DNA from 4 places in the Rhodococcus sp. MEB064 genome. Region 1 is predicted to be linked to each of the others. Evidence: predicted binding sites of a transcription regulator. Region 1 holds the regulator's gene; each other region holds the start of a gene.
What was found. Region 1 encodes LexA, which represses DNA repair genes until DNA is damaged. Its sites were predicted from a motif close to CGAACANNTGTTCG; they were not measured.
Positions count from the first base shown of each region.

Region 1 (4,043 bases):
CTTCCGCTACAACGCCATCGTCACCGAGGAGACCACGGCCGGTGGCTACAGCGGCATCGGGTTCACGCTGCACAACGACGTCGTCGCTCCGTACCTCATCGAGCTGACGAACGACGAGCAGAAGCAGCGCTGGCTGCCCGGCTTCTGCTCCGGTGAGCTGATCACCGCGATCGCGATGACCGAGCCGGGTACCGGCAGCGACCTGCAGGGCATCAAGACCAAGGCCGTCCGTGACGGTGACGACTGGGTGCTCAACGGCTCGAAGACGTTCATCACCAACGGCATCAATGCCGACATCATCATCGTGGTGGCGTGCACCGACCCCGAGAAGGGCGCGCAGGGCTTCAGTCTGTTCGTCGTCGAGCGCGACATGCCCGGATTCGAGCGCGGCCGCAACCTCGACAAGATCGGTATGAAGGCGCAGGACACCGCGGAGCTCAGCTTCACCGACGTCCGCATTCCCGCCGCCAACATGCTCGGCGAGGAGGGCATGGGCTTCATCTACCTGATGCAGAACCTGCCTCAGGAGCGTCTGTCGATCGCCGTCGTCGCGGCTGCCGCGATGGAGTCGGCGCTGGCGATGACGATCCAGTACTGCAAGGACCGCAAGGCGTTCGGCAAGCCGATCGGCAAGTTCCAGAACACGCGCTTCGTGTTGGCCGAGTGCGCGACCGAGACGACCGCCGTCCGCATCATGGTGGACAAGTACATCGAGCAGCTCAACGCGAACGAGCTGTCGGTGCAGGAAGCCGCCATGGCCAAGTGGTGGACCACCGAGAACCAGGTCAAGCTCATCGACCGGTGCCTGCAGCTGCACGGTGGCTACGGCTACATGAAGGAATACCCGATCGCCAAGGCGTACATGGACTCTCGTGTGCAGACCATCTACGGCGGTACGACGGAGATCATGAAGGAGATCATCGGTCGCGGGTTGGATCTGTAACCACATCGAACATGACGAAGCCGGCGCTGGATGTCCAGCGCCGGCTTTCGTCTGTCGTGGATCAGAGCTTGCGCATCACCGTGACGACCTTGCCCAGGACCACGGCGTCGTTACCGGGAATGGGTTCGAACAGGTCGTTGTGGGGGAGCAGCCACACGTCGCCACCGGTGCGCTTGAACGTCTTGACCGTGGCTTCGCCGTCGATCATGGCGGCAACGATGTCGCCGTTGTCCGCGACGTTCTGCTGGCGGACCACGACCCAGTCGCCGTCGCAGATCGCCGCGTCGATCATCGACTCACCGACGACGCGCAGCAGGAACAGAGAGCCGGACCCGACGAGCTCACGTGGCAACGGGAAGACGTCTTCCACAGCCTGCTCGGCGAGGATCGGACCGCCGGCGGCGATCCGGCCGAGGACGGGAACGAACGTCGGCACGGGTAGACGGTCGTCGTCACCGTTCGACGTGGACGTGTCGAGATGGTTGGTGGTGTCCGACGCGACCATGTCGTCCTGCGCGACGGCAGGTGCAGTCTCGGGCCGCCCGTTCTCGCCGGGCAGTCGCACGTCGACTGCACGGGGACGGTTGGGATCGCGTCGAAGGAAGCCCTTACGCTCGAGGGTGCGGAGCTGATGGGCGACCGACGACGTGGACGTCAGGCCGACCGCATCGCCGATCTCGCGGATGCTGGGCGGATACCCGCGCTCGGTGACGGACGCACGGATCACCTCGAGAACGCGCCGCTGACGTTCGGTGAGACCCGAGTCGGTGTCGGCCGTGGTGGCGGAACCGCCAGCGGTCGTGCGCCCTCCAGCCGAGCCGGATGAGCTGTCGTCCTTCATCGAGATACCTCCATCGGTGGATGCGGGTGGAACAACCAGCTCCGTGGTGCAGATGATGCTGGTGTCACGTCCGTGGTGCGTGTGTCGAACCTAAACCGAAACACCCTTCGGATCAAACACCTGTTCGATTCGTGTCGCGTGTTCGATGCACTTTGTCGGTGGGCCCTGCTATACATCGAACATGCGTTCATTCGAACGCGTGGTCGAGTGCGACGTTCGAACACCTCGGTGGGAGAGCGTCGCGGAGGCCACCGGCTATCCACGAGGAGTGGTTGCAGTGACTCGTAGTGACGTTCTGACCATCGACACCGCACGGTCCATCGATCTCGATTCTCCCGTCTCCGATCGCTGGACCTGCGACGACGAGTCCTACTGGGGCCAGGTGCCCGCCCGGACGCAGGGGGCGTCGACGCAGACCCGTGGCCGCACACCGGTTCGTCGCCGAACCGCTCCGCGGGATTCGAGCCGTCCCGACGCGGGCGCGACGGACTACCGGCGTCGTTCGCCGGGCGTGTCGCAGGTCGAACACCGCACCCATCGGTCGCACGGATTCGCGTCGATGGTTGCTGTGGCGCTGATCACAGCGGTGTCGGCTCTGGGGCTCGTAGGGCTCGCCAACATGCGATCGGCAGACGCGCCGACGCAGCCGTCCGTCTCCCAACAGATCGACGCGGGCGTCGTCACCGGACGGTGACGACGCTGGGGTACGCGGCGACTTCGCGGTCTGCTCCTGGCGGTATCCTCGACAGGTCGGATGCCGACACGGCGTCCGAGTTGTCCGTGCTACCGAGGGGTCGCTTACCCATGCACTGCCCGTTCTGCCGCCACCCCGACTCGCGCGTCGTCGATTCGCGCGAAGCGGAAGAAGGCCAGGCGATCCGGCGGCGCCGATCCTGCCCCGAATGCGGTCGACGCTTCACGACGGTCGAGACCGCTGTGCTGTCCGTGGTCAAGCGCAGCGGCGTCAGTGAGCCGTTCAGTCGCGACAAGGTCATCAAGGGTGTCCGTCGTGCCTGCCAGGGTCGCCAGGTGGACAACGACGCGTTGGTGCTTCTTGCCCAGCAGGTCGAGGACACCGTGCGGGCGTCCGGGTCCGCCGAGATCCCCAGCAACGAGGTAGGGCTCGCCATCCTCGGCCCGCTGAGAGACCTCGACGAGGTGGCGTACCTGCGCTTCGCGTCGGTCTACCGCTCGTTCAGCAGTGCCGACGACTTCGAGCGAGAGATCGACGATCTCCGTCGGCACCGTGCCGGTCTGGACGTCCCCGAAGCCGAGCCCGCAACCTAGCGTCCGGCTGCGCGCCGAACGTCCGCAATGGTCTTGCGGACACGCTTCTCGCTCACCGGGTACGCGGTTCCCAGAGTCTGAGCGAACAGATTGACTCGCAGTTCCTCGATCATCCACGCGATGTCGCGCACCGCATCGCTACGGGCGACGGAGTCCGATACGGCTTCGAGGAGTGCGTCGTAGTCGGCGTAGACACGATCGAGGGCATCCATGCCCGCGGCGTCCCGAGTGGCGCTCGACGGAAGGGCTCTCAGTCGGCGCTCCGCACCCTGCAGGTAGCGGGGGAGATGCCGTAGATGGGACTCGCCCGTCTCGAAGACGAAACCGGGGAAGATCAGACCCTCCAGCTGCTGACGGACATCGTCGGCTGCGTCTCCTCGAGCTCCGTCGAGTGCGAGTCGGACCTGCGCAGCCGCAGCCAGGCTCGGCTCGGCGAGGCGGAGGACCGCCGCGGTTCGTCCGGCCAGTTCGCCCCGGACCGCTTTCTCCAGCGCCGCGAAGGCATCAGGGCTCGATACCGGTCCGCCGTGCTTCATCATCAGTTCGTCCGCCGCGAGTGTGCGGCAGTCGTCGATGAACGCCTCGATGCTGCCATGGGGATTCTGGCCGAGGGCCAGTCGCTGCGCGGGGGAGCGGCCGGTCAGGAGGTTCTTGCCCGCCACCGGGATCGCGTCGAGAAGTAGTCGGCGGGTGCCGTTCCGCATGGCCGCGCGCTGGTCGGCCGCCGATCCGAGGACCCGCACCGCGACGCCACCCTTCTCCGCGACCAACGCCGGGTACCCGGTGACCGTCTGTGCGTTGACAGTCCGTGTCACGGTGGGTTCGAGTGTGCCGATGGTCTCGGAGGTCCACCGGGTCGCGGGGGCTCGCTCGGAATCCTTCGCCGCCGCTCCTACCGCGGCGGCGGCAGCAGAACCCAGCCGTGCGCGCAGGGCGGTCAGGGATGTGTCCTTGCCCAGACGGGTGCCCGAG
Region 1 covers NZ_JXQS01000002.1:140,714-144,756, forward strand. Annotated here, with positions in the region: gene RU01_RS01025 (acyl-CoA dehydrogenase family protein) at 1-943, shown strand, start outside; gene lexA (transcriptional repressor LexA) at 1,005-1,784, opposite strand; gene RU01_RS01035 (hypothetical protein) at 2,062-2,478, shown strand; gene nrdR (transcriptional regulator NrdR) at 2,589-3,071, shown strand; gene hrpA (ATP-dependent RNA helicase HrpA) at 3,068-4,043, opposite strand, start outside.

Region 2 (4,043 bases), on a different contig from region 1:
TGAGCGCCGTCAGAGCGGCGCCGACGGTTCCCGAATGCAGGACGGCCGACCCGGTGTTGGGTCCGTGGTTGATGCCGGACAGCACGACATCGGGGCGCGGACCGAAGGCGCCGCGCGTCGCCACGAAGGCGATCATGGCCGGCGACGCCTGCACCGCGTAGGCGTCGACATCGAGATCGGCGACGGCGGCACGCGAGAAGACGAGCTGGTCACGATTCTGCAGCGCCGACAGCGAGGCACTGGCGCCGCTGCGTTCCTCGTGAGGTGCGGCGACCACGACGTCGAGTCCGGCGTCGACGGCCACTCGGGCGAGAACCGCGATGCCGTGGCTGTCGATGCCGTCGTCGTTGGTGATGAGTGCGAGCACGTCGATGTCCTCCTGCTGTGAGAGATCAGGGCCGGAAGGGTCTGACGTCCACCGCGGCAGTGAGAGTCTCGACCAGCCCCAGCTGTCCTGTACCCAATCCCTTGCGGGTCACGTTCGCCGTTCCCGCTGCACCGCCCAGCCGCAGCGCCTCCTCCATCGACTTCCCGCGGGCCAGTGCGGTGGCGATGCCGGCGCTCATCGAGTCGCCGGCGCCATGGTGATCGGTCTGCTCGAGGCCCGGTGTCACCACTTCGAGGACGACTCCGTCGACCAGCGCGAGCGCCGGATCGGCGGCTCGGGACAGGACGACGGTGTCGGCGCCCTCGTCGTGCAGTGCCCGCATCGCGTCGATCAGGGCATCCGGGTCGTCGGAGTCGGCGCGGCCGTCCTCGATCAGGTCCTCGTGGCTCATCTTCAGCACGGTCAGGCCACCCTGCAGCGCTGCCGTCATCGTGGGGCCGGACAGATCGGCCACGACGGGCTTGCCCAGTGACCGGAAATCCGAGGCGAGTCGACGGTAGAAGTCGGCAGGGACGACGGATTCGGTGTGCGGTCCACCGAGCAGGACGATGTCGGACGACGCGCCGCATTCGAGCGTGATGCCGTACAGGTCGTCGAGAGCGTGACGCGGCAGGTGCGGGGGATCGACGGTCGCGACCTCGGTGCGCTCACCGTCGCGTCGATCATGGATGTAGGAACCGGACTCGTGGCCGATGTCGATGGCCCGCACGGTGATGCCCTCGCGGTGGATCAGGTCGCGCAGCACTCCACCGCTCTCGCCACCGAACGCGCCCGTGAGCGTCACGTCCATGCCGAGGTTGGTGGCCATGCGGGCGATCCAATGTCCCTGGCCACCGGCGTGGATGTGCAGTTCCTGGTCGCCGTTGGGAGCTGTGTCCACGGTGATGGTCAGCAGCGGAGACGGCGCGAAGACGGTGGCTGTAGGCGCATGGTCGTCGGTGGGCGTCGGAGAAACGGAGGGGAACATCGCAGCTAATTGCCCGATTAGTCCGGTCCTCAAACCCGGAGAACGGTCAGCTGCCGAAGGCCTCCGCAAGGTCGTCGAGCGACGGGAAAGCCGGTTCCGGTGCTGCCTCCGGCACCGTGATCACCGTCGACGCCTGCTGGACCGTGTACACGGTCCAGGGCAACACCGTGGCCATGTACTCCGCGAAGCCGGGGTAGTCGGACACCCACATCGCCTCGGTCGTGTCGCCGTCGCGGAGCGCGCAGGTGGCCAGCACGACGTACGAGCCGGGAGGCACGTCGGACACCGTCTGGGTCGACGTGCCGGGTTCGATGTCGCCGCTGTCGTAGAGGGTCTGACCGGGTCCGAGAATGTCCTCCAGCGGCGGCAGAACACCGCCCGGTGCGGGTGCCAACGACGTGGCGCAGCTGAGGGTGCCGTCTGCAGCGGAGGTGATGGTGTTGGTAACGGACGTGCCGTCGACAGCGAACGCGTACGTGACGTCGGTGGGTTCCGCCGCGGCTGCGAGACCGGGAGTGGCGAGGGCCAGAGGGATCACGGCTGCTGCGCCGAGGATGGTGCGGGTGAGCATTCGCACGGCATGTCCTTGTCGTCGTCGATGGTCGCTTCCACGTCAGTGTGCAACGGAAGCGGACCATTCGGCACCTTTCGTACCGGACGTCCCCGTGAGGGTGCGGTTCCGGGCCGGACCACGGTTTCGTCGACTTGCCGCCGGGGCGGACGTGGTGGTCCAATGGGAACATACGTTCGAACGAATGAGGGTGCGTCATGGGATGGAACGACGGACCGCCCAGCTGGACCGAGATGGAGCGGCTGCTCTCGGGAAAGCCCCGTGTCATCGATCCACTGGCCGCGGGCGACGGCGGTGACAGTCCGGCCTGGTCGCGGAAGCGGGATCCGTACGAAGGCGCGGTGGTGCGCCCGAAGAACACCGTCCCCTATGCCGAGCTGCACGCGCATTCGTCGTTCAGCTTTCTCGACGGAGCCTCCCAGCCGGAGGAGATGGTCGAGGAAGCAGTTCGGCTGGGTCTCGACGCCATCGCGCTGACCGATCACGACGGCATGTACGGCGTCGTGCGCTTCGCCGAAGCGGCGCGCGAGCTGGACATGAAGACGGTGTTCGGCTCCGAGCTCTCCCTGGGGGAGACGGGTATGCCGACCGAATCGCGCACCGGCGCAGCCGATCCGGACGGAACTCATCTGCTGGTACTCGCTCGCGGGCAGGAAGGCTACCGACGGCTCTCCCGGGAGATCGCCACCGCGCATCTCGCCGGGGGCGAGAAGGGGCGTCCGCGCTACGACATCGATGCGCTGGCCGACGCGGCGGGCGGGCACTGGCAGATCCTGACGGGGTGCAGGAAGGGCAGTGTGCGGCGTGCGCTGACCGAGAGTGGGCCGGCGGCGGCAGAGCAGGCACTACGGGAACTCGTCGACAGGTTCGGTCGGGATCGGGTCACGGTGGAGCTGACCCGTCAGGGAATCGCGGAGGACGACGACCGCAACGACGTCCTCGCGGAACTGGCCCAGCGGTTGTCGCTGCCCGTCATCGCCACCACGTCGGCGCACTTCGCGCGGCCCGGCCGTCGCCGACTGGCCATGGCGATGGCGGCGGTGCGCTCGCGCCGCAGTCTCGACGACGCGTCGGGTTGGCTTCCGCCGCTGGGTGGGACGCACCTGCGCTCCGGCGCAGAAATGGCGCAGCTGTTCTCGGCGTATCCCACCGCCGTGTCCCATGCCGCGGCACTGGGGGAGGAGTGCGCATTCGACCTGCACCTCATCGCGCCGCAGCTGCCGCCGTTCGACGTACCGGAGGGCCACACCGAGATCACGTGGCTCCACGAGCTGACGATGCGCGGAGCCGAGCGACGCTACGGTCGACGCGAGGACGAACCTGTGGCCTACGCCCAGATCGACCGCGAACTCGCCGTCATCACCGAGTTGGATTTCCCCGGCTACTTCCTGGTGGTCCACGACATCGTCGACTTCTGCAAACGAGCCGACATTCTGTGTCAGGGACGAGGATCCGCGGCCAACTCGGCGGTCTGCTACGCCATCGGCATCACCAACGTCGACCCCGTGCGCAATGGTCTGCTGTTCGAACGTTTCCTCTCCGTCGAGCGCGACGGCCCACCCGACATCGACGTGGACATCGAATCCGACCGTCGTGAAGAAGCCATCCAGCACGTCTACGCCAAGTACGGGCGCGGGTACGCGGCGCAGGTGGCCAACGTGATCACCTATCGCGGCAAGTCCTCCGTGCGGGACATGGCCCGAGCGCTGGGTGCATCGCAGGGGCAGCAGGACGCGTGGAGCAAGCAGATCACCCGATGGTCCGGCGTGCCGGGCCGCGACCTGTCCGCCGAGGCCCGCGAGACCACGATCCCGCTGCCGGTGCTGGAGCTGGCCGCGCAGATCGAGAACTTCCCGCGGCATCTGGGCATCCACTCCGGCGGCATGGTGATCTGCGACCGACCCATCGCCGACGTGTGCCCCGTCGAGTGGGCGCGCATGGAGAACCGCACGGTCCTGCAGTGGGACAAGGACGACTGTGCCGCAGTGGGTCTGGTGAAGTTCGACATGCTCGGTCTCGGCATGCTCTCGGCGCTGCACTACATGATCGACCTGGTGAAGGAGCACAAGGGACTGCACGTCGACCTCGCCGAACTCGATCTCGGCGAGGCCGCGGTC
Region 2 covers NZ_JXQS01000008.1:28,607-32,649, forward strand. Annotated here, with positions in the region: gene surE (5'/3'-nucleotidase SurE) at 1-367, opposite strand, end outside; gene RU01_RS03460 (1-phosphofructokinase family hexose kinase) at 393-1,355, opposite strand; gene RU01_RS03465 (hypothetical protein) at 1,402-1,926, opposite strand; gene RU01_RS03470 (error-prone DNA polymerase) at 2,124-4,043, shown strand, end outside.
Region 2: a site for LexA is predicted at 2,092-2,105, ahead of RU01_RS03470 (error-prone DNA polymerase). Genes of this name have one in related genera too.

Region 3 (4,043 bases), on a different contig from region 1:
CACCCGCATCTTCGGCTCGAAGCCCGGTACCTACGGCGCCGGATTGCTGCAGTTGATCGACAGCAAGAGCTGGCGCAGCGACGAGGATCTGGCGCAGGTCTATACGACCTGGGGCGGCTTCGCGTACGGCCGTGGGCTCAACGGTGTGCCGGCGTCCGACGACATGCGGTCCTCGTACCGCCGCATCGCGGTGGCGGCGAAGAACACCGATACCCGCGAACACGACATCGCCGACTCGGACGACTACTTCCAGTATCACGGCGGCATGGTCGCAACCGTGCGTGCTCTCACCGGCACCGCACCGGAGGCGTACATCGGCGACAGCACTCGGCCCGAGTCCGTGCGCACCCGAACGCTGCACGAAGAGACCTCGAGGGTGTTCCGCGCTCGCGTCGTCAACCCGCGCTGGATGGACGCGATGCGGCGGCACGGCTACAAGGGCGCGTTCGAGATGGCGGCGACGGTCGACTATCTGTTCGGGTACGACGCCACCACCGGCGTCGTGCAGGACTGGATGTACGAGAAGCTCACGCAGGAATACGTCCTCGACGAGACCAACCGCAAGTTCATGTCCACGTCCAATCCCTGGGCACTGCATGGCATTTCGGAGCGTCTCCTCGAGGCGGTGGAGCGCGGGATGTGGGCAGAGCCTGATCCGGCGCTGTTGGCGGAGCTCCGATCGGTGTACCTCGAGACGGAAGGCGAGCTCGAGGGCGAGTGACGGCTTAGGCTGGCGGGCATGACCAATCCGTTCGGTGATGTCGGCACCGCGAAGTACGTTCTTCTGACCACGTTCACCAAGGACGGCACCCCGAAGCCGACACCCATCTGGGCGGCCCTCGACGGGGATCGGCTCCTCATGTGGACTCAGCGGGAGTCGTGGAAGGTCAAGCGGATCCGCAACACTCCCCGCGTCACGGTGGCCACCTGCGATCGCAGCGGAAAGAATGTAGGCCCCGCCATGGAGGCCGTCGCCGAGGTGCTCGACGACGCGGGTACCGCCCGCACACGCGACGTGGTGATCGAGAAGTACGGCATCACCGGACGCATCGCCGTCACGATGAGCTCCCTGTTCAAGGGCAAGAACAGCACTGTCGGTCTGGCGCTCCGCGTCGCCTGACACCCGCAGCAGCTGTCGAGTAGACCTCACCGGACGTCTGCCGGTTCCCGCGGACACTCCATGTTCCCGGAGGAGTTGCAGCATCAGCGAGAACATGGAACGTCCGCGAGAAGCTGAAGGCCCTCGATTCGAACATGTGTTCGAGTTTCTTTCGGTGGGGTGGGTTACTGTGTGGTCAGGTCGTCGGGGGGCGACCTGATCGGGCATCACCGGGGGGTGAATTCGTGTACGACGCAACAGTTTCCGTCGATGTATTGGTGTCGGCGAAGGTCGACGCCCAAGCCTCGTTCGCCCGTACCGTCGCCGCGTCGTGCTCCTACATCCACGAGGAATCCCGGCGCCCCGCGGTGCTCGGGCCGGGTGGGGTGTTCGACGCCGATGCCGCCGAGGCGTGCGCGGTCGCCGAAGTCGCGTCGGCGCTGTCGGTGTCCACCGGGACGGTCACCGAGTGGCTGTTCCTGACCCGTACCGCCCGGCCGGCGGTGCAGGAAGCGTTCGATGCGGGCCGGTTGGCGTACACAGCGTTCCGCACGGTCTGCCGATCACTTGCCGGGGTCCCGAACGCCACCGAAGCATTACTGCAGCGGGTGATCGCTGCCGCATCGAGGTGCACCCCGGGTGCGGTCGCGTCGGCGATCGACCGGATCCTCGCCGACTTCAACGCGGAGTGGCACCGGGTTGTCCGGGAGCGGGCGGCGCTGGAGCGGGCGGCGACGGTGCGGAAGCTGCCTCGCGGTCAGGCGGAGGTGATAATCCGTGGTCCGGCGGAGAAGGTCGCCGGAATGTGGCGGAACATCACTGCTGCTGCGCGGGGAGTGACCGATCCGACGTCGCTGCCGGCGCGGCTGTTCGACGCCGCGCACGCACTCTTGACCGGAACCGTCTCGGGTACGCCGGCCAACCATGCCGTCATCGTTCTCGACGCCGCCACCGCAGCCGGGTTGGCGGGCGAACCCGGCCACCTGGTCGGCTGGGGATCGGTCCCTGCCGATGTGGCCCGCAAGATTGCTGGGGATGCGACGTGGCAAGGGCTCCTCACCGCCGCGAGAGTTCCTGAACCGCGGGCGGGATGCAGTTGCCCATGCCCGCAGCATGACGCACCGATAGACACCGAACCACCCGACCCGCCGGGGCCGATCCAAGAGCGAGAAGTTCGCCGCACCCGCCGCATGCCAGCAGGCTGGACACCGACTACGGGGAAACTGGGAAGCACGAAAGCCAGGAAGGTCAGGGAGCAGGTCGAGTACCTCCGCACGCTCCCACCGTCAGCGTTGGACCGTGCCGTCGAGAATCCTGACGGTCACGGGGGTTTCGTCGTGCCTCCGGACGGGGCACTGGTCTACCGGCCGTCGGAGGCGGTCGCGGCGCTGGTGACTGCGCTGTATTCGACGTGCGTACATCCGGGGTGCGCCGTGCCCAGCGAGGACTGCGACCTCGACCACGTCGTCCCGTTCGACCACACCGACCCACAGAGGGGCGGCTGGACCGTCACGGGCAACCTCGAACCCTTGTGCCGCCGGCACCATGGGCTGAAAACTCGGAGACAGTGGCACTACCGCATGCTCCGCGACGGCATCGTCCACATCCGCGACTCCCACGGCAACGACTACCTCACCGCACCCGGCGAATGAACCGACTACTGAGCCTCACTGACGGAGGACATGTGGAAGTCCGGGACCCGCAACGGGGGCATCGCCGCGCGGGTGAACCAGTCCGACCACTCACGCGGCAGGGTGGGCACTGTCGTGCCCGCCTCCGTAGCGCGCCGCAGCAGATCCAGCGGGCTCTCGTTGAAGCGGAAGTTGTTGACAGCAGCGGTCACTGCACCGTCCTCCACGAGGTACACGCCGTCCCGGGTCAGACCGGTGAGCAACAATGTCGTGGGGTCGACCTCGCGGATGTACCAGAGGGTGGTCAGCAGCAGCCCCCGCTCGGTGCGCGCGACCATGTCGTCGATGGAACCACCCGAGCCGCCCGTCATGATCAGGTTGTCGCCCGGAGCTGTTGCAGCGGTACCGAATTCGACCGCAGCGGAACGCGGATACGTCAACGAGGTGATGGCGCCGTCCCGGAGCCAGTCGACACGGTCGGCGCTCATGCCGTTGTCGAACACCGATACGGAGTCGCTCGACGAGCCCGTCACGACGAACGGTGCGTACTCGAGGCCGGGCTCGGCCGGGTCGGAGTACATGGTCAGACCCAGCGTCCCCAACTGCTCGCCGATCCGCGTGCCGCCGGGGGCCGACAGGGCTGTTCGCCCTTCGTGAGCCCCGCGGCCTTCCATCGTCCACATCAGGTCGATCATCAGATCGGCCACCGCGGACGGCGGGAGCAGCGTCTCGTACCGTCCGGCAGGCAATTCGACTCTGCGAGCGGACCAGTCGAGCCGGCGAGAGAGTTCCGCCAGCGCCGCATCCATGTCGATATCGACGAAGTCCCGTGTGCCGGTGCCGACCCAGGCGCTGGATCCGTGTGCGAGCCCGCCCCGCTTACCGTTGATCTCCAATGATCCGGTGGGCTCGACGTGGCGGCGGCGTACACCGGCGGAGGTCCCCAACCAGATGGTGCGAACGGTGTGGTGCGCGAACCCGTACAGCGCGTCGGCTCCGTCGAAGCCCTGCGCAAGTCCCGGAACGACAGAATCGAACACCTCGATGCCGGTCCGTGCCGTGACGTCGCCCCAGCCGGCGTCCACGTCGTCGGCCGTGATCAGAGGCATCGTGTCGGTAGCCGGCTGAGCGGCGCGCGCTGCGTCCTCGGCGGCACGGACGACACCGGCGACATCGTCCGGATCCATGCTCGTCGACGACACGGTGCCCACCCGGGCAGTGTCGCCGTCGCGGACGATCGACACGACGATCCAGGAGCGGGAGTCGCCGACACCGTTGGTGGTCATGGAATTACCTGCCCACCGCAACGATGC
Region 3 covers NZ_JXQS01000037.1:54,310-58,352, reverse strand. Annotated here, with positions in the region: gene cobN (cobaltochelatase subunit CobN) at 1-721, shown strand, start outside; gene RU01_RS16715 (PPOX class F420-dependent oxidoreductase) at 740-1,120, shown strand; gene RU01_RS16710 (HNH endonuclease signature motif containing protein) at 1,345-2,751, shown strand; gene RU01_RS16705 (metallopeptidase TldD-related protein) at 2,757-4,043, opposite strand, start outside.
Region 3: a site for LexA is predicted at 1,250-1,263, ahead of RU01_RS16710 (HNH endonuclease signature motif containing protein). Genes of this name have one in related genera too.

Region 4 (4,043 bases), on a different contig from region 1:
CCCAGTTCACCCCCGGTGCGGCGCAGCAAGGCTCGCAGACGGGCGAGCAGTTCCTCCAACGCGAACGGCTTGGGCAGGTAGTCGTCGGCCCCGGCATCGAGACCGGCGACGCGCTCGGACACCGAATCGCGAGCCGTCAGCACCAGGATGGGCAGATCGTCGCCCGTGCTCCGCAGCCGCCGGCACACCTCGAGCCCGTCCAGACGCGGCATCATGACGTCCAGCACCAACGCGTCCGGCCGCTCGGCAGCCACCTTCTCGAGTGCATCGAGGCCGTCGGTGGCCAGGTCGACGGTGTATCCGTTGAAGGTGAGGGACCGGCGCAGGGATTCACGGACGGCACGATCGTCGTCGGTCACCAGAACTCGCATGGACCCAGTGTCACCCCGGTGACTGAGACGGTGCTGAGAGGGCACGGGAACAGGCTGTCAGCGGCGACCGAACAGACCGTCGACGAAGGCGACGGCGTCCGGCTGCGAGTCACGGAAGGTCTGGCTGTGGTCCCCCGGGTAGGTCTTGAAGGTCAGCGGCTCACCGTTCGCCGTCATCGCCGCGGCGAGCGACAGTGCCGACGGAGCGGGCACGTCGATGTCGCGCAGACCCTGTCCGATGAACACCGGCCGGTCGTAACCCGACGTCGGCACCCCCATGTAGTCGTTGAGCACGCCGTAGAGATTCGGGATCTGCGCCAACGGCCGCGACAACATCTCCCCCAGCTTCAGCCCTGCCACCGCGTCGTGGAACGGCATGGCGCACATGGTCTCCGCCGTATCCACCCACTGCTTGCCGAGCGGGGTGAGGTACGAGTCGACATCGATCTCCGGGTGCGCGCTGCGCAGTCCCGCGAGGATGTAGAAGACGTAGGAGGTGAGGCCGTCGGGAATCGCGACGGGCGGGACACCCGGGCCCAGCGGAAGAAGCGCCAGTTCGATGTTGGCGGGGACGCCGGTCCCCACGGCGCCGAGGTAGTCGAGCGACTCTCCCCCGTACTCGGTGGCGTATCGCGCGGTGGTCACGGCAGCGCCACCTCCCTGCGACTGACCGATGGCCACCCACCGGTTCGACAGGGACGGGTACAGCGCCCGCGCTGCGGTCACACTGTCGACGACGCTGTGAGCCTGCACCTTGCCGTCGAGGTATGCCATGACGCCGGGTGTGCCCAGACCGACGTAGTCCGTGGCGACGATCGCGTACCCCTTCTGCAGCCACGTGGAGAGGTAGGGGAAGTCCCGTTCCGGGAGAGTGGGTCCTACGACGGACGGCGCGCAATCGTCTCCGAGACCGGATGTGCCGTGCGCCCACGCGATGACCGGCCACCCACCCGCCGGCGCCTGGCCGGGCGGGAGGTAGACACCGCCGGTGCTCAGCGCTGCCTCGTCGCGCGGCCCCACGGACCAGTAGGTGATGCGTGCTGCGTCGACGCTGCCGGGAATCGGCGCCGGTGATGCGGACGAGCTCACCAGCGTTCCGGGAGTCGTGCCGTCCGCGTGCGCGACACCGACGAGCGAGAATGCGAGGGACATCGAGGCGGTCATGGTCACGAGCGCACGCACGAGGCGGCGGGAGCGGTTCGGCACGGCGTCACCGTACAACCCGCATCCGACGGACGTGCGTCGTTCTCGACCACTAGAACATACGTTCGAACACGGCTACGATCAGTGCCATGGACGACTCGGGTAGAACGCAGAGCGCGGTGAACGACAAGGTCCTCGAGCTGCGCGCGGTCGCCGACGAGCTCAGGGAACTCGACGATCATCGTGTCGCACTGGGAGACAGACTGGTCGACCTCGAACACTGGTTCCGACGCGTCGGCTGCGCGGAACTGTCGGATCATGCACTCGACGTCTTCGTCTCGCGGTACGTGGGCCGGGTCTTCGAGCTGGCCGACGGTATGCGGGAGTAACAGTTACCCGTCTACACGGATAGAAGTGACGTGCGTCGCCCGGTCCGGCGAGACGTGGGGTGCCCCTCACTTCGGTGAAAACGGACCTTCTGCGGGGAATCATGGTGTCAGCGAGATGAGTTCTCGCCAGTGCGGTTCAGGGGGATCCGCACTCGCTCGATGTGGAGGTAACACCATGATCGCTTTGACTCTCGTCGGTGTCACAGCACTGGCCGTCGCACTGCTGTCCGGGGGCCGCGACCTCGACTTCGCGGGCCGACAGACGTCGTACAGCTACCGCGCACGCTGACGTTCCACAGATTCGACTGCAGCACCTCGTCCGATGGGCGGGGTGCTGCTGTCGTCGGTAGTTCGTTGTGACCAGTCATATCGAACACACGTTCGAATAGCTGCTACTCTCAGTTCATGGAATCGGGGGATCCAGGGTCGGCCTGGCAGTCGCAGATGAGTCGCCGGGAGCAGGTGATGCCGTCGATCGCTGCCGCGACCGACGACCCCCGGGTCGCCGACGCACTCAGCCGTCTCGCCGACGCGGTGGCCGCCGTGCGAGCCCTCGACACCGCAACGGTCGGCAACGGGGATCGTCTGGCCCTCGTGTGCGCCGCGGAGAACATTCGGCGGATGCTGACCGGGGCGTCGCATACCTGGATCATGCAACTTGTCGAACAGTCCGGCTTCGATGCCGTGCTGGGCGCGATCGGGGCCGGCGGAGTGCCTCACGCACTGGCCTACATGCTGAGGATCAGCGGGAGAGAAGCATCGTCCCGTGTCGCCGTGGCGCGCGATCTGGCCCCCTCCACCACGATGGCCGGTCAGGTCGTCGCTCCCCCGCTGCCGCACACCGCCGCCGCGGCATCCGACGGTGCGCTGGCCGATGCGCACGTCTCGATCATCCGGAAGTTCCTGAGAGGGCTCCCGTCGTCTGTCGATGCACCTACGCGTGATGCCGCCGAACACGATCTGGCGCGGCTCGCTCGCACCGTGTCACCGGAAGAACTCACGGCCATCGCCCGCCGGCTCGGCGAGTACCTCGACCCGGACGGCAAGGAACCCGACGATCGCGATCGCGGACGCGAGCGGTTCATCGAGTTCGACCCGCAGCGCTCCGATTCCATGTCGACTGGACGCTTCTGCGTGGACGCGGTGCTGCGAGGGCTGCTCGAAGCCATTTTCGACAAGTACGCAGCACCTGGTGTGTGCCGCCCGGACGCTCTGCCGACCGACGGTCCCGTCGACCTGGACGAGACAGCGGAAGAGTCGGACCAGGACGACCAGGCGGAGCGGGACGACCAGGCGGAGCGGGACGACCAGGACGACCAGACGGAGCGGGACACGCGGAGCGTCGGCCAACGCCATCACGACGCGCTCGCATTCGTACTGTCCGACGCGCTGGCGTCGGGTCGACTCGGTCAGCACAACGGCATCCCACTGGCCGTGATCGTGACCGTCACGCTGGAAGAACTGGAACGCGCAGCCGGAATCGCGCTCACCGCAACCGGATCGATGATTCCGATCGCCGAGATAATACGACTCGCGGCGAACGCTCACCACTACCTGCACGTCTTCGACGGCGCGCGAGCGAGCACGATGCACTTCGCCAGGGCTCGCCGCTGTGCCAGTACGGACCAGCGACTCGCACTGTTCGCCCGCGACCGAGGATGCACCGGACCGGGATGCACCGCTCCGGCATCGAGGTGTGAGGCCCACCATGTCGACGACTGGGCGACCGGTGGACTCACCGACGTGGACGATCTCGCACTGGCCTGCGGGCTGCATCACCCACTTGTCGGCACCGGGCCGGGACAGTGGGAGACCACCGTCGCTCCCCCGGATCACGGACATCCGGGCACGATCCTCTGGCACCCGCCGGACACCATCGATCCCGAGAGACACGGAGTCTCCAACCACTACAACTTCCCGGAGCGTCATCTGGCCCCACCGACCGATGTCAGGACGGAGAATGCGCCGCCGTGAACTCGGCGATACGGGAAAGGGCCGGCTTCGGTGTGAAGTCTCGTTCGACGATGCCGAAATTCTGCTCGGTTTCGCCGAGGTCGGTGCCCGAATCACGGATGCTGTAGACGTAGGCGGGGCCCAACCAGTCGTTGCCGAGAAGAGCATTCATCATGATCGCGATCGA
Region 4 covers NZ_JXQS01000022.1:19,068-23,110, reverse strand. Annotated here, with positions in the region: gene RU01_RS11770 (response regulator transcription factor) at 1-371, opposite strand, end outside; gene RU01_RS11765 (lipase family protein) at 429-1,535, opposite strand; gene RU01_RS11760 (hypothetical protein) at 1,664-1,903, shown strand; gene RU01_RS11755 (HNH endonuclease signature motif containing protein) at 2,309-3,877, shown strand; gene RU01_RS11750 (beta-xylosidase) at 3,852-4,043, opposite strand, start outside.
Region 4: a site for LexA is predicted at 2,274-2,287, ahead of RU01_RS11755 (HNH endonuclease signature motif containing protein). Genes of this name have one in related genera too.